One region of the Bradyrhizobium sp. ma5 genome, then DNA from elsewhere that is predicted to be linked to it. Evidence: predicted binding sites of a transcription regulator. Region 1 holds the regulator's gene; each other region holds the start of a gene.
The links. Region 1 encodes HrcA, which represses chaperone genes, less so after heat shock. Its sites were predicted from a motif close to GTTAGCACTCNCNNNNNGNGAGTGCTAAC; they were not measured.

Region 1 (7,837 bases):
CAAGGCGGCCTCTACGCCGCGCCCGATCCGTCAGGTTTCCGCGGCTTCGCCGGCCGCTATCGCGCCAAATTCGGCGGCGAGCCGGTGCGCACCGCAACGCTTGCCTATGACGCCGTGGCGCTGATGGCGGCGCTGGCGCGCACCCAGGGCGCGCAGCGCTTTGCGCCGGAGACGCTGACCAATCCATCCGGCTTTGCCGGCATCGACGGCCTGTTCCGCTTCCGCTCCGACGGCACCAATGAGCGTGGCCTTGCGGTCATGAAGGTGGCTTCGGCTGGAAGCACGCCGGTCGCAGGCTCGCCGAAGAGTTTTGGCGCTTGATTTTCGTCAGACGGTCAAGCTGCCGTGTCGAGCGCGGGCAACCGCCGGCTACTTTGCATGGGGTTGTTTTCGATATTTAGGCGGCGAGATCCGCAACGACCGCGTCGAGCACCGGGAAGCCCGACTTGGTCACGCGTAGCCGTCCGTCGGCATCGACGGCGATGGCGCCTTCCTCGCGCAGCATCGCGATCCGCTGCGGATCGAGCTTTCGGCCGGAAAGCTTTGTATAGCGCGTCGGATCGATGCCCTCGGCGAGCCGCAGCCCCATCAAGAGGAATTCGTCGGCGCGTTCTTCGCTGTTGAGGCTGTCGTCGGTGACGACGCCGTGGCCACGTTCCTCGACGTTCAACAGCCAGGCCTCGGGGCGCCGCTCGGTCGCGGTCGCGTGCCTGACGCCGTCGATGTCGAGCCTTCCATGCGCGCCGGGGCCGATGCCGGCATATTCCTCACCGCGCCAATAGACGAGGTTGTGCTTGCACTCCGCGCCGGCGCGGGCGTGGTTGGAGATCTCGTAGGCGGGCAATCCCTCGCGGGCGCAGACCTCCTGCGTCACGTCGTAGAGGGCGCGCGCGGTCGCTTCATCCGGAGTCTGCAATTTGCCGGCGGCATGCAGCCCGAAGAACGGCGTGCCTTCCTCGATCGTGAGTTGATAGAGCGACAGGTGCTCGGCCGCTTCCGAGATCGCCTGCTTCAATTCGTCGGCCCACATCTGCGGCGTCTGGTCGGGACGGGCGTAGATCAGATCGAACGAGTAACGGTCGAATGCGCTTCGCGCGATCGCAACCGCGTCGAGCGCCTCGCGCGCGGTGTGCAAGCGGCCCAATGCCTTCAGCGACGCATCGTCCAGTGCCTGCACGCCGAGCGAGACCCGGTTGACGCCGGCTGCGCGATAGCCGCGAAAGCGTGTCGCCTCGACGCTGGTCGGATTGGCCTCGAGCGTGACCTCGACGTCGCGCGCGACCTGCCAGTGCTTGCCGATCGCATCGAGCACGGCGCCGACGGTCTGCGGCTGCATCAACGACGGCGTGCCGCCGCCGAGGAAGATCGAGGACACTTCGCGTCCCGGCACCCGCGCGGCCGTGGTCTCGATCTCGCGGGCGAACGCGCGCACGAAGCGCGCCTCGTCGATAGGCCCGTGCCGGACGTGGCTGTTGAAATCGCAATACGGGCATTTCGACAGGCAGAACGGCCAGTGCACGTAGACGCCGAAAGCTTCTCGTTCAGCGTGGCTCAAGGCAAATCTCCGCGAGCTTCACGAAGGCGCGGGCGCGATGCGACAGGCCGAGTCCGAGCGGCGGCAGGCCGTGCTTCTCGATGCTGCTCATCTCGCCAAAGGTCCGCGTGTAACCGTCGGGCAGGAACGCCGGATCATAGCCGAATCCGGCGGTGCCGCGTGGCGGCCAGACCAGGGTTCCGTCGACCCGGGCCTCGACTTCTTCGAGGTGATCGTCCGGCCAGGCCACGCACAGCGCGGAGACGAAATGCGCCTTGCGCTGCTCCGGCGCAGTGGCGCCGCGCTCCTGCAGCAGGCGCTCGATCCGCGTCATCGCCGCCATGAAGTCCTTGCCCTCGCCGGCCCAGCGCGCCGAGTAGATCCCGGGCGCGCCGTCGAGCGCGTCGACCACGAGGCCGGAATCGTCGGCGAAGGCCGGTAATCCCCTCGCCTTCGCCGCCGCGATCGACTTGATCGCGGCGTTGGCGCGGAAGGTGTCACCGGTCTCCTCGGGCTCGGCCAGGCCGAGCTCGCCGGCCGACACCGCCTCGACGCCGTGCGGCGCCAGCAGTTCCCGCATCTCGGCAAGCTTGCCGGGATTATGGGTGGCGATGACGAGCCTTCCGGTGATTCGGCGATGCATGGCCAATCTGACTACGCCACCGCGATCTTTTGCAAGTCGACCAGACGCGCGACACCTTTGCGCGCCAGGGCCATCAGCGCCAGGAACTCGTCCTGCGAGAACGGCGTCTTCTCGGCGGTGCCCTGCACCTCGATGATGCGGCCGTCGCCGGTCATCACGAAATTGGCGTCGGTGTCGGCCTCGGAATCCTCGGCATAGTCGAGATCGAGCACCGGTGTGCCCTGATAGATGCCGCAGGAGATCGCCGCCACGTTGTCGCGCAACACGTTGGTCTTCAGCATGTTGCGGGTCTTCATCCAGTTGATGCAGTCGGCCAGCGCCACCCAGGCACCGGTGATCGAGGCGGTGCGGGTGCCGCCATCGGCCTGGATGACGTCGCAATCGACCGTGATCTGGCGCTCGCCGAGCGCCTCGAGGTCGACAGCTGCGCGCAGCGAGCGGCCGATCAGCCGCTGGATCTCGACGGTGCGGCCGCCCTGCTTGCCGGCGGAGGCCTCGCGGCGGGTGCGTTCCAGGGTGGCGCGCGGCAGCATGCCGTATTCGGCGGTGACCCAGCCGCGGCCCTGCCCCTTCAGCCACGGCGGCAACCGCTCTTCCAGCGTGGCGGTCACCAGCACATGGGTGTCACCGAACTTCACCATGCAGGAACCCTCGGCATATTTGACGACGCCGCGTTCCAGCGACACGGGACGCAGTTCATCGGGCGCACGGCGGCTTGGCCGCATGGAAATCCTCCAGAATTCCGAGAGATAGGGCTGGGCGTGCTTGTAGGAGGGGGAAGCGGCAGCGGCAAGGGTTTTGGCAAGGGATTGGCATGGGTTTTGGCGAGGGTTTTGGCCCCGGAATGGTCCGGGTGCCAGGGGGCCGAATGGATGCTTGTCACCGGCCTCCGGGAGCGACAGATTAGGCAGCAATTGTGAAGGACTGGAGTTTGACGCACCACGATCCGATAGGCCTGATCGCCCCGCATGCCGGGCTCGCCCAGCTCAACGAGCGGTCGCGCGACATTTTTCGCCAAATCGTCGAAAGCTATCTCGCGACCGGCGAACCGGTCGGCTCGCGCAACATCTCGCGCCTGATCGCATTACCGTTGTCGCCGGCCTCGGTCCGCAATGTGATGTCGGATCTCGAGCAGCTCGGCCTGATCTATGCGCCGCACACCTCTGCCGGCCGGCTGCCGACCGAGCTCGGCCTGCGTTTCTTCGTCGACGCCCTGATGCAGGTCGGCGACCTCACCGAGGCCGAGCGGCAATCGATCCAGACCCAGCTCGCGGCGGTCGATCGTGCGCAATCGGTCGAGGCGGCGCTTGGCGAAGCGTTGACGCGGCTGTCGGGGCTGACCCGGGCGGCGGCAGTGGTGCTGACGCAGAAATCGAATGCGCGGCTGAAGCACATCGAATTCGTGCGGCTGGAGCCCGAGAAGGCGCTGGTCGTGCTGGTCGGCGAAGACGGCCAGGTTGAAAACCGGGTGCTGGCGCTGCCGCCGGGCGTGCCGTCCTCCGCCCTGACGGAGGCGACCAATTTCCTCAATGCGCGGATCCGTGGCCGGACGCTGGCGGAAGCGCGGCTCGAGCTCGAGACCGCATTGACGCAGAACCGCGCCGAACTCGATCAGCTCACACAGAAGGTCGTCGCGGCCGGCATCGCGAGCTGGTCCGGCGGCGCAAACGAGGACCGCCAACTGATCGTGCGCGGTCACGCCAATCTGCTCGAGGATCTGCATGCGCTGGACGATCTCGAGCGGATCAAGTCGCTGTTCGACGATCTCGAGACCAAGCGCGGCGTGATCGATCTGCTTGGCCGCGCGGAGCGCGGCGAGGGCGTGCGGATCTTCATCGGCTCGGAGAACAAGCTGTTCTCGCTGTCGGGTTCCTCCACCATCATCGCGCCCTATGGCGACGCCCAGGGACGGATCGTCGGCGTGCTCGGCGTGATCGGACCGACGCGATTGAACTATGCGCGGGTGATCCCGACCGTCGATTATGCCGCCCGCATCGTCAGCAAGATGCTGGGCGGCTGACCGGAGTGGATTTCGCTTTCATTTGACGGTTTTCGTTGCTCAAGCCGGAGGTCCCTGTTCCCGAAGCCGGTATGTTGCGCTTGATTTTCGCCGCCTAAAGCACGATATCCCGGGCAGCAATCCCCAAGATTTGAACCGACGCGAGTTTTCGAGAAGGCAAGCCATGACCGATCCGAACCGGGCCAATGACAACACCGAGAATTCGGCGCCGACGGGTGAGCCCGTGGTCTCGAAGCCCTACATCATGCCTGACGATCCAGAGGTGGGGTCGGCCGAGGCGCTGACCAAGGAACTCGCCGAGGCGCGCGACCGTACGCTGCGCACGCTGGCCGAGATGGAGAACCTCCGTCAGCGCACCCGCCGCGAGGTTGCCGACGCCAAGACCTATGGCATCACCGGCTTCGCCCGAGACGTGCTCGATATCGCCGACAATCTGCAGCGCGCGATCGATGCCGTGCCGGCCGAGACCAAGGAATCGGCCGATCCGGGCCTGAAGGCGCTGATCGAAGGCGTCGAGCTGACCGAGCGCTCGCTGCTCAACGCGCTGGAGAAGAACGGCGTCAAGAAGTTCGATCCGATCGGCGAGAAGTTCGATCCGAATTTCCAGCAGGCGATGTTCGAGGTGCCGGACACCTCGGTGCCGTCGGGCACGGTGGTGCAGGTCGTGCAGGCCGGCTACATGATCGGCGAGCGCATCCTGCGTCCGGCGCTGGTCGGCGTCTCCAAGGGCGGCGCCAAGGCCGCGCCGAGCGCCGACATCACGGTCTGATCGGTCCGACACCGGCCCTGAGGCGGCTGCTGTCGTTTCACGGCAGCGGCTTCTCATGCGCCTTCGGCCAATAGGTGCCGAAACTCCAGAGATTTCCTTCCGGATCACGGCAGGCGAAATCGCGGCTGCCATAATCCGTGTCACGCAGTTCCATTTCGATCTTTGCACCCGCCGCCCTGGCTTTCGCATGCAGGGCGTCGGGATCGTCGACGGCGATGTAGATTGAATCAGTGCGGCGGCCGGTGACATCGCCGACCAGCTTGGCGTAGGCATCGTCGCGGCTCTGGCCCAGCATCAGCATCGCGGAACCATAGGCGAGCTCGGCATGGTGGATCGCACCGCCGTCGCGGTAGACCACGTGCTCGGTGAACCCGATCACGGTCTTGAGCCAGACGATCATCGCCTCGGCGTCCTTGCAGCGCAGGGTCGGATAGATGCGGGGCGGTTCGATGTCGTGCGTCATGGTGGCTCATCTCCTGGGCTGATGGCGCCACTCTGCACGAGGCAATCCGTCTTCGGCTTGAAGGTTTGTTACCAGTCCTCGGAACGAACCAGCCGGCCGTTGGTCAGCGCCTGGCGGCGCGCCCAGGCCGTGGGCGGTTCGCCAGCGAATTCGACGAACTCGCGGGCGAGATGGGCCTGGTCGGCATAGCCGCTTTCCGCCGCGATCCCCGCCCAGCCGAGCCTGGATCCGCTTTGCGCAAGTCGGCTCGCGCGATGAAACCGCATCATGCGCGCCAGCGATTTGGGCGCGAGGCCCAGCTCCGATCGAAACCGGCCGACCAGATGCTTGCGGCTCCAGCCGATCTCCCTGGCGAGCTCCGTGATCCGGGTGGCTCCGGCAGAACGCGTCAGCCTGTGGTAGGCGAAGACGATCTCCGGTGATGGCGCGCGGCCGGTGCAACGGAGCACGAAATCCTCGATCAGGTCGAAGCGGCGCTGCCAGCACGTCCCGGCGCCGAGCCGTTCGCGCAGCCGACGGCCATCATGGCCGAGCACGTCGTCGATATCGATCATGCGTCCGGCGAGCTCGGTCACGGCGCCGCCGAAGAAGCTGTAAGCACCGAGCGGGGTGAAATCCACCTGCACGCAGGCGGCGTGGCCATTGGACTCGATGTAGACCGGTCCCGCATAGAGGCCGGCAGCGAAGCTCTGCTGGCGGTCGCTCGCTTCAGGTTCTCGCCCGAGCGCGATCAGGAACGGGGAGCCGAAGCTGATGATCAGCGGCACGATCAGCGGCGCGGCCTGCCGCTGCGCGAACCGGCCGGCCGCGGTCTCGCGATAGCCGGTCATCGCAGCAATCAGTCCCGCCGTGCGCAGCGACGGTGCGCGCTGCACGAATTCAAATGCGACGGGCGGCGCAAACTCGGCCACGCGAATCTCGCGCGAGGCGGCGACTTACCCGATATCCGACGACTGGATCCGCCTGACGCCGGCCTTGTCCATGTCGGTCCAGGCCTTGGCCAGCGATCCCTGCGTGTCGATGCCGCGGCAGGCGTCCTCCACGACATAGGTTTCGAAGCCGGCCTTGCGCGCATCGAGCGCGGTCCATGCCACGCAGAAATCGGTGGCGAGCCCGGCCACGAAAACCCGCTCGACATTGCGCGCCTTCAGATATGCGGCAAGCCCGGTGGTGGTCTTGCCGTCGGCTTCGGTGAAGGCGGAGTAGCTGTCGACGTCCTTGTGAAAGCCCTTGCGGATGATCAGCTCGGCCTGCGGGATCGCGAGCTCCTTCGACAGCGAGGCGCCGTCGGTGCCCTGCACGCAGTGGTCCGGCCACAGCACCTGCTTGCCGTAGGCGAGATCGACGGTCTCGAACGGCTTCTTGCCGGCGTGGACCGAGGCAAACGAGACGTGTCCGGGCGTGTGCCAGTCCTGCGTCATCACCACATTGGCAAAGCTCTTGGCGATCTTGTTGATGACAGGCACCACCTGCTCGCCGTCCTTCACCGCGAGGCTGCCGCCGGGCAGGAAGCAGTTCTGGACGTCGATCACGAGCAGCGCGGAGCCATCGTCGGGCTTGATCGCAGCCGCCCAGAGACTTTTCGGAACCAGGGTCGCAAGCGCCAACGTGCCGAGGCCTGCAACTATTTGTCGTCGATCCAACATCGCGCCCCTCCTCGCTTTGATACCGCGCGAGGAGGCTAGTTCCGTTCGGCGAGCGACGAAAGTGGGATTTTTCCGACCGGCCTTGCGACCGGCCCGATCAGCCGCGCGGCTGGATGCCGTCGCGGACCGCGCGGAAGCGCGGGAACGCCGTTTCCCAATCGGTGCGCGGCGAGCTACCGATGATCCGCAGCGATGTCTGCGCGCCGAACCGCAGCCACTGCACGATGGTCACCGGGGTGTTGTCCTTGCCGCTGACGGCGTCGATCCGGGTCTCGAAGCCGGGCTGGCCGTCGATCCGGATCGGTTCGGACATGGTGATCCGCCCGTCGCGCACGCCGGGGATCGTGGTGGCGATCTGCTGGGCAAAGCGGCCGCGATCGTCGGGCGTGGCCGGCGCCGAAGTGATGATGCCGAGCAGCATGAAGGGCTTGGCCTCAAGCGCCTTGTCGTCGCCGTCGGCCATCAGCAGCGCTGCGCCCGGCGCCAGCATGCGGATGTTCTTGAAGCTGCTGAGCTCGGTGACCTTGAACGGCATCATGCCGAGCTGCTCATCGACCGGCACATCCTTGCGGATTTCGGCGGAGGCGAACATCTGCCGGACGGCGTCGTCGGTGTAGATCTTGCTCGCGTTCTCCGGCACCTGCACCGCGACATAGCCGGAGAAGGTCGGCCCCGGCAGGATCATGGAATAGCGCCGCACATTGCTGGCGCCGTCGCGTGCGCTCTCCACCGTGTAGTAGGCGAGGCCGGCCGGCGTCTCAA
Region 2 (7,837 bases), 1.3 Mb from region 1:
ATCTGGGGCGGCGTCGACGCCATCAAGACCCACGTCCCGCCGATCGTCGACACCCGCGAGGGCGATGCCCGCCTGCTCAACGGCCCGAAGCTCGACGGCGACGCGGGCCACGCCTCGCAGGACGACATCGACGCGATGTTCAACTGACGCGATGTTCAACTGAGATTTGTCGGATCAATTCGAAAAGCGCCGGCCCCTCGGGCCGGCGTTTTTGTTTGAGCGGTGGTCGAGCCCGAGAGGGATCACCAGACAAAAGTTGCCAGATCATCGCGTCGCCGCGTTGCAAGGCGTGAGCAATTCTGTACGGCAGCTTTCCTTGCATGCACGTCAGGTGACACATCAGTCAGAACCCTGTCTCGACCGCATGCAGTTTGTGCCAATTGTGACACCTGCAAATTTACTGGCAGGTCTGCTGTCGCAGGCGCATACTGTGTGTGAGGACGTTGTCATGCGTGTGCCGGGAGCCAACATTGGGTGCCGGTTGCATCGGACTTCCGGAGCGAATCCGGTCGCCCCGAGCGGGGCTTCGCACTTTCACACAACACACAGTACAGCTTTGCCGGCCACTCGTTGCGCGCATCCGAGGGCGTCATTGAAACCATGACGACGCACGGCGGGTTTCTTGGGCGCTGATACCTGCGGCTTGTTGAGGAATCACCGATTGGGGGAGCCACTGGAGTACCCAAAACTGGAGATAGAACATGACGCGAAGAATTGTCAGAAATACTGCAATTGCGCTCTCGACTTTCGCTTGTGCGACACTGTTCTCCATCACCTGGTCTGAGCAGGGCGGCATTTCGGCGTCAGTCGAAAGCGCCCAGGCGCGCGTGGGCCGACCGCTGACGCCCTTGAGCGTCGCGGGCGTTGCACGTCGCCAAACCCGGCGCGCTGCGTACGGGTACGGAGTCGGCGCGGGGATCGCCGCGACGGCCGCGGTTGCCACGGCAGCCGCCACTGCGCCGGTCTATGCTGGCTGGGGCACAAATAACTGGACCGATGCATACGCCGCCCAGACGGATCCCCACTTTGGCCAGCCCTACTATCCAGCACGAGCCTACTATGGTGGCAGCCCGTATTACGGTTATGCCGGATGGGCAGACTACAAGGCAGCCAATGGAATCACCTGCGAACCTGGCACGATGACGAAGATGGCCGACGGCCACAGTTACGTCTGTCAGTGAGATCCGCGCAACGACACGACAAGAGGGCGGCTCAATGAGCCGCCCTCTTTCATATGGAGTAGATCGATCTGGTATGGCGGCGGCCCGGGCCCAGCGTTGATCTACGTCAACATCGTCGATCCCTCGCCGTTCATATCTTCAGCCGTGCCTGAACCGCCGCCATCATCGTCGGTTCGCTTGCGATGGAGAGGATCACCATGCATCGGACGCGCATTTTTTCGACCGGATCGGTGACGGTTACGGGGATCGTGGCGAGCCTCCTGTTGGGGGCAGCAGGTGTCGCGCTCAATCCGGCACCGGCCAAGGCGGTCGTCTACTGCCAGTATGTCGGCTATCCGCACGGTTGCGTGGCGAGGGCGGGCGTCGTGCTCAGGCCTCGTCCGGTGGCGCGGGCTGCGGTTCGTCATAACGCGGGCGGCAACCTGAATGGCGGCGTCAATCGGGTTGGCGTGCGGCGATAAAGCAGGGCTTTGCGAGGTGGCGTAGACGGCCTTCCGGCCGGCCGTTCCAGAGAACGCCGAAGCTTCGCAGCGGCTATGGCGCCGGATCAAGGGTTCTATCCGCGGGCTTAAAGAGGGACTCGCGGAGAGACCCCTCACCCGGATTGCATCTGGTGATGCAACCCAACCTCTCCCGCAAGGGGAGAGCTGCATCGCCTATGCGGCGCTACATCCGCAGATAACTGGAAATCCCGCCCTCACGCCCTCGGGGCGCAGCGGACGTAGACCATGTTGCCGTAGCGGACGGCGGCGTCCTTGTCGACGAAGCGGGTGATCAAGACCCGGCCGTCGAACGAGATGATCTCGCGGTCCTGCTCGCCGGGCACAGGTCCGGGTGGGCCGATATAGTTCTTGCCGCTCGGGGAACCCTTCAGCCGCAGTTCCTGCGGGGTGGCCTGGTCGGCCAGATGCATGATGACGCCGCCGCTCTGGCCGGCGCCGATCACATAAGGCTGCTTGCACTGGCCGCGTGCGGCGGCCTCGGTGCGGGCGCGGTCGGCTGGATTCTGGAACGAGGCGAGGCCCCAGCGGCCGACGATCTCGTCCGGGCGGATCGACGCCGGCATCTCCGGAGCCACGCCCGGTTCGACAGGCCCCGGCTCGGGGTTCGACGACAGCGACGGCAGGCTCATGCTGCCGCACGCCCCCAAAAGCGTCGTCAGCGCCGAGACAGCCACGAACCGTGCGACCAATCGCGCGTTGAGTGACCTGATCATATGCATCCCCCGAACTTATCTCCCGGCCGCACCCGTCATGCAGCCAAGCGTAAAACTTAAGGCGGAGCAATGACGTCTGACAAAATTACGTCATCGCTACGATTTGGTTTCCGGTCCACCATCCTATATTGGCCTCACCAAGGCCTTAACCCGTTTGCTTGACAGAAACTGCGCCAAGCCATATTTCCCGGCGCACAATTAGCACTCTTGCACAACGATTGCTAAATCCGCCGGGCGTCCTGCCTGGCGCCGACCGGGCCGGCATTCAACGCCGGTCTCGATGAACCGGACCTGAAACCGAGCCTCCAAGAGGGAACGTCATGGCTAAATCCACCTTCCGCCCACTGCATGACCGCGTCGTGGTCAAGCGTATCGATGCCGAGGAGAAGTCCAAGGGCGGCATCATCATTCCGGACTCGGCCAAGGAGAAGCCGTCCCAGGGCGAGATCGTCGCCGTCGGCCCGGGTGGCCGCGACGAGGCCGGCAAGCTGATCCCGATTGACCTCAAGGTCGGCGACCGCGTGCTGTTCGGCAAGTGGTCGGGCACCGAGGTCAAGCTCGACAACCAGGAGCTCCTGATCATGAAGGAGTCCGACATCATGGGCGTGCTGGCGTAAGCGCCACGACCAATTCGAGAGCGCCCAGTCTCTCCGCTGTCATGCCCGGGCTCGACCCGGGCATCCATCGCTCTTCGAAAGATGGATCGCCGGGTCAAGCCCGACGATGACGGGCGCGGAAGCGGCAAGCAATTCACAGACATTCCAGGAGTTCAAATCAATGGCTGCCAAGGACGTAAAATTCGCCGGAGACGCCCGCGACCGCATGCTGCGCGGTGTCGACGTGCTCGCCAATGCCGTGAAGGTGACGCTCGGCCCGAAGGGCCGCAACGTCGTCATCGAGAAGAGCTTCGGCGCTCCCCGCATCACCAAGGACGGCGTCACCGTCGCCAAGGAGATCGAGCTCGACGACAAGTTCGAGAACATGGGCGCGCAGATGCTGCGCGAGGTCGCTTCCAAGACCAACGACACCGCCGGTGACGGCACCACCACCGCGACCGTGCTGGCGCAGGCCATCGTCCGCGAGGGCGCCAAGTCGGTCGCCGCCGGCATGAACCCGATGGACCTCAAGCGCGGCATCGACACCGCGGTCGCCGCCGTGATCAAGGACATCGAGAAGCGCGCCAAGCCGGTCGCCTCCTCCGCCGAAGTCGCCCAGGTCGGCACCATCTCGGCCAATGGCGATGCCGCGATCGGCAAGATGATCGCGCAGGCGATGCAGAAGGTCGGCAACGAGGGCGTCATCACCGTCGAGGAGAACAAGTCGCTCGAGACCGAGGTCGACATCGTCGAGGGCATGAAGTTCGACCGCGGCTATCTCAGCCCCTACTTCATCACCAACGCCGAGAAGATGACCGCCGAGCTCGAGGATGCCTACATCCTGCTGCACGAGAAGAAGCTGACCGGCCTGCAGTCCATGCTGCCGGTGCTGGAAGCCGTGGTGCAGTCGGGCCGTCCGCTCCTGATCCTCGCCGAGGACGTCGAAGGCGAGGCGCTGGCGACGCTGGTGGTCAACCGCCTGCGCGGCGGACTGAAGGTCGCCGCCGTCAAGGCGCCGGGCTTCGGCGATCGCCGCAAGGCGATGCTGGAGGACATCGCGATCCTGACCGGCGGTCAGCTGATCTCCGACGACCTCGGCATGAAACTCGAGAACGTCACGGTCAACATGCTCGGCCGCGCCGGCAAGATCGTGATCGACAAGGAGAACACCACGATCGTCAAGGGCGCCGGCAAGAAGGACATCGACGCCCGCGTTGGCCAGATCAAGGCGCAGATCGAGGAAACCACCTCGGACTACGACCGTGAGAAGCTGCAGGAGCGCCTTGCCAAGCTCGCCGGCGGCGTTGCCGTCATCAAGGTCGGCGGTGCGACCGAGGTCGAAGTCAAGGAGAAGAAGGACCGTGTCGAGGACGCGCTGAACGCGACCCGCGCCGCGGTGCAGGAAGGCATCGTGCCGGGCGGCGGCGTGGCGCTGCTGCGCGCCAAGAAGGCGGTCGGCCGTCTCACCAACCCCAATGCCGACGTCCAGGCCGGCATCAACATCGTGCTCAAGGCGCTCGAAGCTCCGGTTCGCCAGATCTCGGAGAACGCCGGTGTCGAGGGCTCGATCGTGGTCGGCAAGATCCTCGAGAACAAGTCGGAGACCTTCGGCTTCGACGCCCAGACCGAGGAGTATGTCGACATGGTCGACAAGGGCATCATCGACCCCGCCAAGGTGGTGCGCACTGCGCTGCAGGACGCCTCCTCGGTGGCCGGCCTGCTGGTGACCACCGAGGCCATGGTCGCCGAACTGCCCAAGGACGCAGCGCCGGCAATGCCGGGCGGCGGCGGCATGGGTGGAATGGGCGGCATGGGCGGCTTCTAAGCCCTCATCACATCCGCATCGAGATCGAAGGCCGCCTCCGGGCGGCCTTCTTTTTTGCGATTTGATGACAATGGAGCTGTAAGGATCATCGCATGTCCCGCGACGCGAAATCCCTGACGTCAACACTCGTGCTGTTCTACGCGATCGGCGCGGTGCTCGCATTCGGCGCTTATGCCCTGGACAGCACCGATGATCTTGCGGTCGTCTTGACCTTCTGGATCAAGCAGACGTTGACGTTTGTCGTCCTCAGCGCCGCCTATTGCATTTATTACGTCATTTCCGGTTCGACCGGTCATCGTCCAAAAGCGCCGCTGCGGTTTCTGGACATATCGTTCCTGGCTGCCGCGGCCACGCTCGGCGTCGGCATGCTGATGCACAGTTGAGTGATCTTTGAAGCGGCGTCCAATGTTCGCTTTCGCCCGCGACGGGGGCCGCGATGCTTGGCACCACCGTCATTGCGAGGAGCGATAGCGACGAAGCAATCCACTTCTCCGCTTGCGGAACCATGGATCGCTTCGCTCGCAATGACGTGGATAGAGCTATGGACGGTGCCTATCGCGCTTCAAGCGACGCAGATGTCAGCCACCGCCACCTTCTGGAACAGATGCGGCGATGCGACCGCCGAAGCCGGATAGGCGGCGAGCTTGGCCCTGAACTCGGGGTTCGCAAAGGCGGCGCGGAAGGCCGCGGTCGATTCCCACACCGCGTAATTCAGATAGGCCGGGCTGTCGCCGAGCGCGCGGTGCAGCTGGGTCGAGATGAAGCCGGGCTGCCGCTTCATGATGGCGGCGTCGGCCTGCCAGGCCTTCAGAAAAATCTCCACGTCGGCCGCATCGAGCGTGAAGAGGTTGACGAGCACGACGTTGCTGGCTTCGACCGCGAGCTGACGGTCGATCGGGAATGCGGGGTCGAGGGGGCGCATCTGCGGCATGGCTGGCTCCGTTGATATGGTGCTATGATGTCATTTCGATCAGATGGATACATATGATATTGACATCACGATGTCAATATCAGCATATGGTGACAAATGCCGCAAACCAAACGAACGCCGGCCGGCGAAGCCCTGAGCGACCTGATTCTCGACCTGTTCAGGCTCAACAGCCTGCTGTTCACCGCCGGCGACCGGATGGTGGCCGGACTTGGCCTGACCAGCGCGCGTTGGCAGATCCTCGGCGCCATCGTCACCACAGAACGCCCGCAACCGGTCGCGTGGCTGGCGCGCGACCTCGGCGCCGCCAGACAGAACGTGCAGCGGATCGTCAACGACCTGCGACGGGACGGGCTCGTCACATTCGAGACCAATCCGCATCATCGCCGCGCCCAGCTCGTCGTGCTGACCGAGAAGGGGCAGCAAAGCTTCGACGCGGCGATGCGCCTGCAGCTGCCCTGGGTGAACGGCCTTTCCGACGGGCTGTCGATGAAGGACATCGAAACCGTGAGTCGCGTCGTCAGCACGCTGCGCGGCAGGCTGGAGAGCGGCCAGGAACCCAACGATCGCACATGACGGCGATTCTGGAAGCGCCGCCGTTAGGCGGCCTTCTTTTTTGGCCAATGACACGGAGGTTTGCTAGTTACGACGGAACCGATTCTGCCCTTCGAGGACTTATCGTATGCGCGCGCTCCCGCTCCTGCTGCTCGGTCTTGCCGTCGCCTCGGCGCCTGCTCTCGCCCAGATGAAGCTGCAAACCAAGCCAGCACCGTCGAATGGCCCCGAGACGCGCTATTTCACGTCGATCGACGGCCTGATGGACGGCAATGCCGACGTCGTGCTGAAGGAAACCCGCCAGGGCAAGGCCGTGACCGCGGCCGTGCTCGACGTCTGCTATCCCGCCGACAAGAGCTCGGACCGCAAGGACCGCTTCGTCGCTAACCTGACCGTCAACGGCCAGACGCTCTCCGGCACCGCCCAGAGCGTCGCCGACAAGCAGCCGATCACGGTCAAGCTCAACCGCAAGCAGTCCGGCGACAGCTTTGAGTTCCGCGGCCAGATCACGATCGGCCAGACCGTCACCGAGGTCGCCTCGACGGACAATTCCGATCTCAGCGAAAAGGAATTCCAGGACAACCAGGCCACCGAGGACGGCATCACGCCGCAGCCGAAGGACTTCACCGACGTCTCGCCGGAAGCGATCGGGGTGCGGGTGAAGCTCGACGCCGCGGCCGATTTCCTCAAGAACCTGAAGGGCGAGGCTGCCGAGATCGGCAGCTCGAGCCTCGCCGTGACCTGCGATGCGATGCGCTCCGGCGAGCAGACCCTCAACCTCACCGTCGATCCCGAGCACGCCGGCGCGCTGCTAGCCAAGGTGAAATCGACGCCCGGCGTGACGGCGGCCGGCTGGACCAGCGGTGTGGTCGAGATGGACCGCACCATCCGCTTCGCCGCCGCCGACTGGCGCGACGGCGACAAGATCAACAAGGACAAGCTCGCAACTGTGATTTCCAATGTGCTGGCGAGGACGCTTGCGGCAAAGCCCGCCTCCGCGACCTGGAACGCGAATACCGGCAAGCTCAAGCTGGTGCTGAAGCGGCCCAGCGCGATCTACCCTGCGCTCGGCCTCACCCAGAATTACGAGGTCACCGCCCTCGTTTCGCCCGACAAGCCCGGCAGCTCCGACAAGCTGATGCTGTGGGTTTCGAGCCCCACCGTTTCGACGTCGGACGACAGCGCCGGCGCCAAGCTCAATCTGTCCGACGATTCCAGCAGCGACGAGGAAGGCAGCGAGGCCAAGGACGACAACGGCGCGATCGACGCGCTGCTCAAGGAGTTCAAAGGCCAGCGCTGGGACGCCGACAAGTCGGTGTGGCGCTGAGGTCGGCGCGCCGCTTATTCAGGCTGCCCTCGTCTTCAGCGTCACCACGTTGTTGCGCGCCATCTCGGGAGCTGCGTCCGGGCCGGACTGAAGCATCCCGTCGCTTCTGACGAACAATTCGGAACGAAGATCGATCGCGGTGCGATCGAGCAGCGCCCGCAGTTCGGGACGAAGTCCGTCGCCGCGCAGCGCGGCGATCGCATTGAAGT
Region 3 (7,837 bases), 3.4 Mb from region 1:
GCCGGTGCTCGACCGCGCCATGCATTACGACGTCGAGCTCTACGAGGCGCTCAAGACAGGTCTGATCTCGATGGATTCGACGATGCGCTCCAATCTCGGCGTCGGCCTGCCGATCGACGTGCTGGTGGTGCGCACTGATGCCTGCGAGGCCGATCTCAATCACCGCATCGAGGCCGGCGAGCCCTATTTCCACGATCTGCGCTCGCGCTGGTCGGCGGCGCTGCGGGCGGCACACCAGAACATTCCACGTCCACCCTACAAGAACGAAACCGAAGCAAAAACCAAGTAAGAGGAAACTCGGATGACCGAAGCAACCAGCAAGATCGCGCTCGTCACCGGCGCCGGCACCGGCGTCGGCCGCGCAGCATCGCTCGCTTTGATGGACAAGGGTTACACCGTGGTGCTCGTCGGGCGCCGCCTGGAGATGCTGGAAGAGACCAGCAAGCTCGGCCCCGCCGGCAAGAGCCTGTGCGTCACCGCCGACATGGCCGATCCGGCTGCGATCGCCGCGCTGTTCGACAAGGTGAAGGCAACCTACGGCCGGCTCGACGTTCTCTTCAACAATGCCGGCATGGGCGCGCCGCCGGTGAACTTCGAGGATCTGCCGCTTGAGCAGTGGCAGGCCGTGGTCAACACCAACCTCACCGCGCCGTTCCTGTGCACCCAGCACGCCTTCCGCATCATGAAGGACCAGACGCCGCGCGGCGGCCGCATCATCAACAACGGCTCGATCTCGGCGCATGCGCCGCGGCCGTTCTCGGCGGCCTACACCTCGACCAAGCACGCCATCACCGGCCTGACCAAAGCCTCCAACCTCGACGGCCGCATGTATGACATCGCAGTCGGCCAGGTCGATATCGGCAACGCCGCGACCCCGATGACCGACCGCATGGTCAACGGCCCCGGCGTGCTGCAGCCGGACGGCACCACCAAGCACGAGCCGCGCATGGACGCCAAGGCGGTCGGCGACGCCGTCGCCTACATGGCCGGCCTGCCGCTCGACGCCAACGTGCTGTTCATGACGGTCATGGCCACCAAGATGCCGTTCGTGGGACGGGGCTGATCGCTTCCTTCTCCCCGCTTGCGGCAGGACTGTCACGTCGTCATGGCCGGGCTTTGTCCCGGCCATGCCGTTCGAAGCGCGCACTGCCAAAATATCGAAAACAACCCCATGCAAAGTAGCCGGCAGCTACTGGCGTCCGACACGGCAACTTGACACGTCGGGCAAATCAGTCGTATTTTTCCATTATTCCGAAATTGCGCTCGTCATTGCGAGCGAAGCGAAGCAATCCATGCCTCCGCATGTGGCAAGATGGATTGCTTCGCTTCGCTCGCAATGACGGGCGGAAAAACCTACTCCAGCTTCTCGACATCCCGTAGCGTCGGGAACAGCTTCATCCAGAGCAGCGCGACGGCGACCGTCGCAACGCCGCCGAGCACGGCCGACGGCACGGCGCCGAGCAGCGCCGCGGTGACGCCGCTCTCGAACTGGCCGAGCTGGTTCGACGCGTTGATGAACAGGAAGTTCACACCGCGCCGACGCGGCCGCGCATCTCGTCGGGGGTAGCGAGCTGCACCAGCGAGAAGCGGATCACGACGCTGATCGTATCGGCAGCGCCGAGCACCGCGAGCGCCAGCGCCGACAGCCACATCCAGTGCGACAGCGCGAACACCACCGTCGCCACGCCGAACACGATCACCGACTGGAACATCCGCATGCCGACGCGGCGGTTGATGGTGTGCCGCGCCAGCACCATGGTCATCAAGAGCGCACCGACCGCGGGCGCGGCACGCAGGATGCCGAGGCCGAGCGGGCCGGCTTGCAGGATGTCGCGCGCGTAGATCGGCAGCAGCGCGGTGACGCCGCCGAACAGCACCGCGAACAGATCGAGCGAGATGGTGCCGAGGATCGCCGGATTGCTGCGAACGAAGGTGACGCCGGCATAAAGGTCATCCGACACCTCGCCGTTCTTCGCCGCCGCCCGCTGCAGCCGGCCGATGCCGCCGGTCAGCAGCGCGCCGAACAGCCAGAACACCATCATGATGCCGTAGGGCGCGCTCGGCATCATTGCGTAGGCAAGGCCGCCGAGCGCGGGTCCGGTGATGGTCGCGACCTGCGCGGCGCCGCTCGAGATCGCGGTCGCCCGCTGCAGCGCGCCTTGCGGCGCGATCAGCGGCAACAGCGCGGCAGTCGCCGGGCTCTCGAACGCGCCGGCTATGCCGAGCACGAAGGTTGCAGCGAAGATCTGGATCTCGGAGATGGTGCCGGCGAATGTGCTTCCGGCGAGAAACAATGCGGTCAGCGCTTCCGCCACCTGGCAGGCCTGCACCACGCGCTTGCGCTCGAAGCGGTCGGCAGCGTGACCGGCGACGAACACCAGCAGCGCCGTCGGCAGGAACTGGACCAGACCGACCATGCCGAGGTCGAACGCGCTGCCGGTCAAATCATAGATCTGCCAGCCGATCGCCACCGCGCCGATCTGGCTGGAGAAGCGCGACAGGCTGCGCGACGACAAGAAGAACAGGAACGGTCTGTGACCGAGCAGACCGCGGGCGCCGGCCGGCGTGACGGAGGACATGCATGATTGCGTGGCTGAGCCCCTGCAACTTGTCAATGGATTCGGGATCAACGCGCAACAGCATTGCGCTGCGCGAGGCCCCTGCCATAATCCACGAAGGTTCTTGGGGGCGTGATGTTACAATTGCAATCGGCGTTCGGCGTGGTGGCGTTGCTGGTGATCGCCTGGGCGTTGAGCGAGAATCGCTTGAAGGTGTCGCTGCGGCAGGCCGCAATCGGGCTTGTCGTCACCGTCGTCACCGCGCTGGTGCTGATCAGGGTACCGCTGGTGACGCAGGCCTTCGGCGCAATCAACGATGCCGTCGGCACCATCGCGGCGGCGACGCGCGCCGGCACCGCCTTCGTGTTCGGTTATGTCGGCGGCGGCCCGGCGCCGTTCGATCCCAAGGCGCCCGGCTCGGATTTCATCCTCGCCTTCCAGGCGCTGCCGATCGTGCTGGTGATGAGCGTGCTGACGACGCTGTTGTTCTATTGGCGCGTGCTGCCGCCGCTGGTGCGCGGCATGGCCTGGATCCTGGAGCGCACGCTCGGCGTCGGCGGCGCGGTCGGGCTCTCGACCGCAGCCAACATCTTCCTCGGCATGGTGGAGGCGCCGCTCTTCATCCGCCCCTATCTGGCGCAGCTCACCCGCAGCGAATTGTTTCTGGTGATGACCGGCGGCATGGCCGGGATCGCCGGCACCGTGCTGGTGCTGTACGCGACGCTGCTCGCGCCGCTGATCCCCGATGCCGCCGCGCATTTCGTCATCGCCTCGGTGCTCGGCGCGCCGGCTGCCATTCTGGTCAGCCTGATCATGGTGCCGGAAACGTCGGACAAGCGCACCGGCGGGTCGCTCGACGATCCCGATGTTCAGGTGTCCTCGACGATGGACGCGATCGTGAAGGGCACCGCCGCCGGGCTCGAACTGCTGATGAACATCATCGCGATGCTCTTGGTGCTGGTCGCGCTGGTGTATCTCGCGAACGCGATCATCGGCCTGCTGCCGGAAGTCGGCGGCGCGAAGATTTCGCTGCAACGGCTGCTCGGCTACGTGATGGCGCCGGTGTGCTGGCTGATGGGCCTGCCGTGGCCGCAGGCGATCACGGCGGGAAGCCTGATGGGCACCAAGACCGTGCTGAACGAGCTGATCGCCTATGTCGACCTGTCGAAGCTCGGGCCCGATGCGCTCGATCCGCGCTCGCGGCTGATCATGCTCTACGCGATGTGCGGTTTTGCCAACTTCGCGAGCCTCGGCATCATGATCGGCGGCCTCGGCATCATGGCGCCCGAACGGCGCGACGAGATCAATGCGCTCGGGCTGAAATCGGTCGTCTCGGGCACGCTGACGACGTGCCTGATGGGCGCGATCGTGGGGATGATGACGTAACGTTTCCCCCGTCATTCCGGGATGGTCCGAAGGACCAGACCCGGAATCTCGAGATTCCGGGTTCGCTTGGCGCCCCGGAATGACGACAGTGTCCTACGCCTTCAGCTCCACCGTCTTGAACTCGGCCGGCAGGATCACTTCCAGCAGTTCGACGTCGTCAGAGTAGTCCAGGATCATGTGCCGGATGCGTGGCGGCTGGGTCCAGGCGCTGCCCTCTTTCATCAGCGTCTCGCCTTCGCCTTCCATGTAGGTCTTCACCCAACCCTTGAGCACATAGACCATCTGGAATTCGACGTCGTGGAAGTGCAGCTTCGACACTTCATCCGGATTGCACGGTCCCTGCAGCCGGATGACATGCGCCTGCGCCAGGCCGTGCGAGGCTGCTGATATGCCGAGGTCGCGGTACTTGGCGTAGGTGCGCAGCCCGTCGGCCTTGAAATCCTCTTCGCGGTGATGGCTGACGGCGACGCGCTGCTTCGGCCGCACCTTGCTTGCGGCTTTCGGTGCGCTCTTCTTGGCCGCGGTGACTCGGCCCTTGGACTTGATGGTCTTGCGCGCGGAAGATTTCGCGGATGATTTCTTGGCGCCGGCGCCAAGTCCCGACCATTTCTTCTTCACCGCGGTCTTGGCTGCGGATCTCGATGCCGTCTTCTTGGCCATTGTTCGCCTCCCGTCTTTTTGTGACTGATGAAGGCTAACACAAGTCGCGCCGCGCGAGGTGGGCAAAGGCGCATGCCGCGCTTCGCCCCCTTGCCTTGCCCGCTTTGCGGATCAATGCAGCCGGAACACGCCGTCGACGGCGCGCAATTCGGCCGGCTTGACCAGCTTGGAATGCGCCACCGTCACCGAGAACAGCGGGCCCTCGAGCTTTTCCTCCCAGAAGGCGAGGAAATCGCGCAGCGCCGGAAATTTCGGAAACAGGTCGTAGTTCTGCCAGACATAGGTTTGCAGCAACGAGGGATGGTCCGGCATCCGATAGAGGATTTGCGCCGTCGTCAGCCCATACCCCAGCAACTGCTTCCGGAAATCGTCGGAAACAACCCCACCAACTCGCGAGACCATGCCAACCTCCTGTGACGGAGCGCATTCACGGGGTGGCCGACCTTTCCCCGCCGGACCACCGGCAATGGATGCGCTCACATGATACAAATGTGACGCACGCGACTGCCCCATCTCAAGCCCAAATGTTTAATAGGTTGTTGAAATTTCTTGCGTTAGCAGCAGCTTACCGCATCTGCTAATAGCGCCGGCGGGCGCCGCTGGCGGCATTAAGGATGCCGAAATGAAGCTGGCAGCCGTCATTCGCGAGTGCCAATTTTTCTGCTAGAGCCACTTGCCCGCCGCCAAGGCTTGGCCTATCTCCTGCTCAACCAGTCTGGCACTCGCCGGACTGGACTGCTAAAACTCCAAAAATCTACAGAATCCGCAAACGTTTAGGAGGACTGCATGAAATTCCGTCCGCTTCACGACCGCGTCGTGGTCAAGCGTATCGACGCCGAAGAGAAGTCTGCTGGCGGCATCATCATTCCGGACAGTGCCAAGGAAAAGCCCTCGCAGGGCGAAGTGACCGCCGTCGGCCCGGGCGGCCGCGACGAAGCTGGCAAGCTGATCCCGATCGACCTCAAGGTCGGCGACCGCGTCCTGTTCGGCAAGTGGTCCGGCACCGAGGTCAAGATCGACGGTGAAGACCTGCTGATCATGAAGGAAAGCGACATCATGGGCGTGCTCGACGTCCCCGCTTCCAAGAAGAAGGCGGCCTAAGCGCCTCTTCCCTCCCAGGTAAACCTCTCAAGGAAAAATTCAGATGGCAGCTAAAGAAGTCAAATTCTCGGTCGATGCGCGCGACAAGATGCTGCGCGGCGTCGACATCCTCGCCAATGCGGTGAAGGTCACTCTCGGCCCGAAGGGCCGCAACGTCGTGCTCGAGAAGTCGTTCGGCGCTCCCCGCATCACCAAGGACGGCGTCACCGTCGCCAAGGAGATCGAGCTCGAGGACAAGTTCGAGAACATGGGCGCGCAGATGGTGCGCGAAGTCGCCTCCAAGTCCGCTGACGCGGCCGGCGACGGCACCACCACCGCCACCGTGCTCGCCCAGGCGATCGTGCGTGAAGGCGCCAAGTCGGTTGCCGCCGGCATGAACCCGATGGACCTGAAGCGCGGTATCGACCTCGCGGTCGAAGCCGTCGTTGCGGACCTCCAGAAGAACTCGAAGAAGGTCACCTCGAACGAGGAGATCGCCCAGGTCGGCACCATTTCGGCCAACGGCGATGCCGAGATCGGCAAGTTCCTCGCCGACGCCATGAAGAAGGTCGGCAACGAGGGCGTGATCACGGTCGAGGAAGCCAAGTCGCTCGAGACCGAACTCGACGTCGTCGAGGGCATGCAGTTCGATCGCGGCTACATCTCGCCCTACTTCGTCACCAACGCCGACAAGATGCGCGTTGAGATGGACGACGCCTACATCCTCATCAACGAGAAGAAGCTCTCCTCGCTGAACGAGCTGCTGCCGCTGCTCGAGGCCGTGGTGCAGACCGGCAAGCCGCTGGTGATCGTCGCTGAAGACGTCGAAGGCGAAGCGCTTGCCACCCTCGTCGTCAACCGCCTGCGTGGCGGCCTGAAGGTCGCGGCCGTCAAGGCTCCGGGCTTCGGCGATCGCCGCAAGGCCATGCTGCAGGACATCGCGATCCTGACCGGCGGCCAGGCCATCTCGGAAGACCTCGGCATCAAGCTCGAGAACGTCACGCTGCAGATGCTCGGTCGCGCCAAGAAGGTGATGATCGACAAGGAAAACACCACGATCGTCAACGGCGCCGGCAAGAAGGCCGACATCGACGCTCGCGTTGCCCAGATCAAGGCGCAGATCGAGGAGACCACCTCGGACTACGACCGTGAGAAGCTGCAGGAGCGTCTCGCCAAGCTCGCAGGCGGCGTCGCGGTGATCCGCGTCGGCGGCGCGACCGAAGTCGAGGTGAAGGAGCGCAAGGATCGCGTTGATGACGCGATGCATGCGACCCGTGCGGCTGTCGAGGAAGGCATCGTCCCGGGCGGCGGCGTCGCCCTGCTCCGTGCTTCCGAGCAGCTCAAGGGCCTGCGCACCAAGAACGACGACCAGAAGACCGGCGTCGAGATCGTGCGCAAGGCGCTGTCGGCTCCGGCTCGCCAGATCGCGATCAATGCCGGTGAAGACGGTTCGGTCATTGTCGGCAAGATCCTGGAGAACAAGGCCTACAATTACGGCTTCGACTCCCAGACCGGCGACTATGCCGATCTCGTCAAGAAGGGCATCATCGACCCGACCAAGGTCGTCCGTACCGCGATCCAGAACGCTGCCTCGGTTGCCGCGCTCTTGATCACCACGGAAGCGATGGTTGCCGAGCTGCCGAAGAAGAACGCCGGCGGCCCCGCAATGCCTCCGGGCGGCGGCATGGGCGGCATGGACTTCTAAGTCCAGCTTCTCAAGGCAATTTACGAAATGCAAAACCCCGGCAGAAATGCCGGGGTTTTTGTTTGCCTCCACCGCCGTCCGTCAGGACGCACGGAAGTGACGCGTCGGCCGATCCAGCCGGCGGAGCAGTTCGTCGGCATCGCGGATCTCGCCGAGATCCTGCCCGGCATCGAAGCATGCGCGCACCGGCACAAGCACCTCCGGCACCGCGTCCGCCCGGCCATTGCCGGCATACAGCCGCGCAATTCCAAGCGCGCTGCGCAGTTCGAAAGTCTTCGTCTGCTGCCTTCGCGCAATCTCGCGGGCGCGGTGGAAGGCATCCTCGGCGCCGGAAATGTCGGGGGTGTCGCGACGCGACCGCAGCTCGCCCAATACACGGTACAGCTCGGCATCCAGCCAGTGCTGCCCGGACTGCTCCGTTGCGTCGATCAGCTCGTTGATAATGTCG

Region 2: a site for HrcA is predicted at 2,595-2,623, ahead of ACE103_RS36545 (co-chaperone GroES). Genes of this name have one in related genera too.
Region 3: a site for HrcA is predicted at 5,319-5,347, ahead of ACE103_RS26385 (co-chaperone GroES). Genes of this name have one in related genera too.

The regions. Positions count from the first base shown of each region.
Region 1 is NZ_CP170156.1:9,033,028-9,040,864, reverse strand. It holds gene ACE103_RS42725 (penicillin-binding protein activator) at 1-321, shown strand, start outside; gene hemW (radical SAM family heme chaperone HemW) at 398-1,555, opposite strand; gene rdgB (RdgB/HAM1 family non-canonical purine NTP pyrophosphatase) at 1,542-2,177, opposite strand; gene rph (ribonuclease PH) at 2,189-2,902, opposite strand; gene hrcA (heat-inducible transcriptional repressor HrcA) at 3,109-4,197, shown strand; gene grpE (nucleotide exchange factor GrpE) at 4,361-4,966, shown strand; gene ACE103_RS42695 (VOC family protein) at 5,004-5,429, opposite strand; gene ACE103_RS42690 (helix-turn-helix domain-containing protein) at 5,498-6,340, opposite strand; gene pncA (bifunctional nicotinamidase/pyrazinamidase) at 6,365-7,075, opposite strand; gene ACE103_RS42680 (hypothetical protein) at 7,173-7,837, opposite strand, start outside.
Region 2 is NZ_CP170156.1:7,749,232-7,757,068, forward strand. It holds gene ACE103_RS36525 (protein phosphatase CheZ) at 1-147, shown strand, start outside; gene ACE103_RS36530 (hypothetical protein) at 702-1,181, shown strand; gene ACE103_RS36535 (hypothetical protein) at 1,364-1,642, shown strand; gene ACE103_RS36540 (hypothetical protein) at 1,879-2,397, opposite strand; gene ACE103_RS36545 (co-chaperone GroES) at 2,718-3,014, shown strand; gene groL (chaperonin GroEL) at 3,175-4,818, shown strand; gene ACE103_RS36555 (hypothetical protein) at 4,911-5,201, shown strand; gene ACE103_RS36560 (antibiotic biosynthesis monooxygenase family protein) at 5,381-5,749, opposite strand; gene ACE103_RS36565 (MarR family winged helix-turn-helix transcriptional regulator) at 5,846-6,322, shown strand; gene ACE103_RS36570 (hypothetical protein) at 6,429-7,628, shown strand; gene ACE103_RS36575 (hypothetical protein) at 7,647-7,837, opposite strand, start outside.
Region 3 is NZ_CP170156.1:5,630,495-5,638,331, forward strand. It holds gene ACE103_RS26355 (proteasome-type protease) at 1-289, shown strand, start outside; gene ACE103_RS26360 (SDR family oxidoreductase) at 302-1,063, shown strand; partial or broken gene ACE103_RS26365 (MFS transporter) at 1,354-2,579, opposite strand; gene ACE103_RS26370 (NupC/NupG family nucleoside CNT transporter) at 2,694-3,944, shown strand; gene ACE103_RS26375 (cupin domain-containing protein) at 4,038-4,604, opposite strand; gene ACE103_RS26380 (usg protein) at 4,716-5,006, opposite strand; gene ACE103_RS26385 (co-chaperone GroES) at 5,391-5,705, shown strand; gene groL (chaperonin GroEL) at 5,749-7,389, shown strand; gene ACE103_RS26395 (adenylate/guanylate cyclase domain-containing protein) at 7,471-7,837, opposite strand, start outside.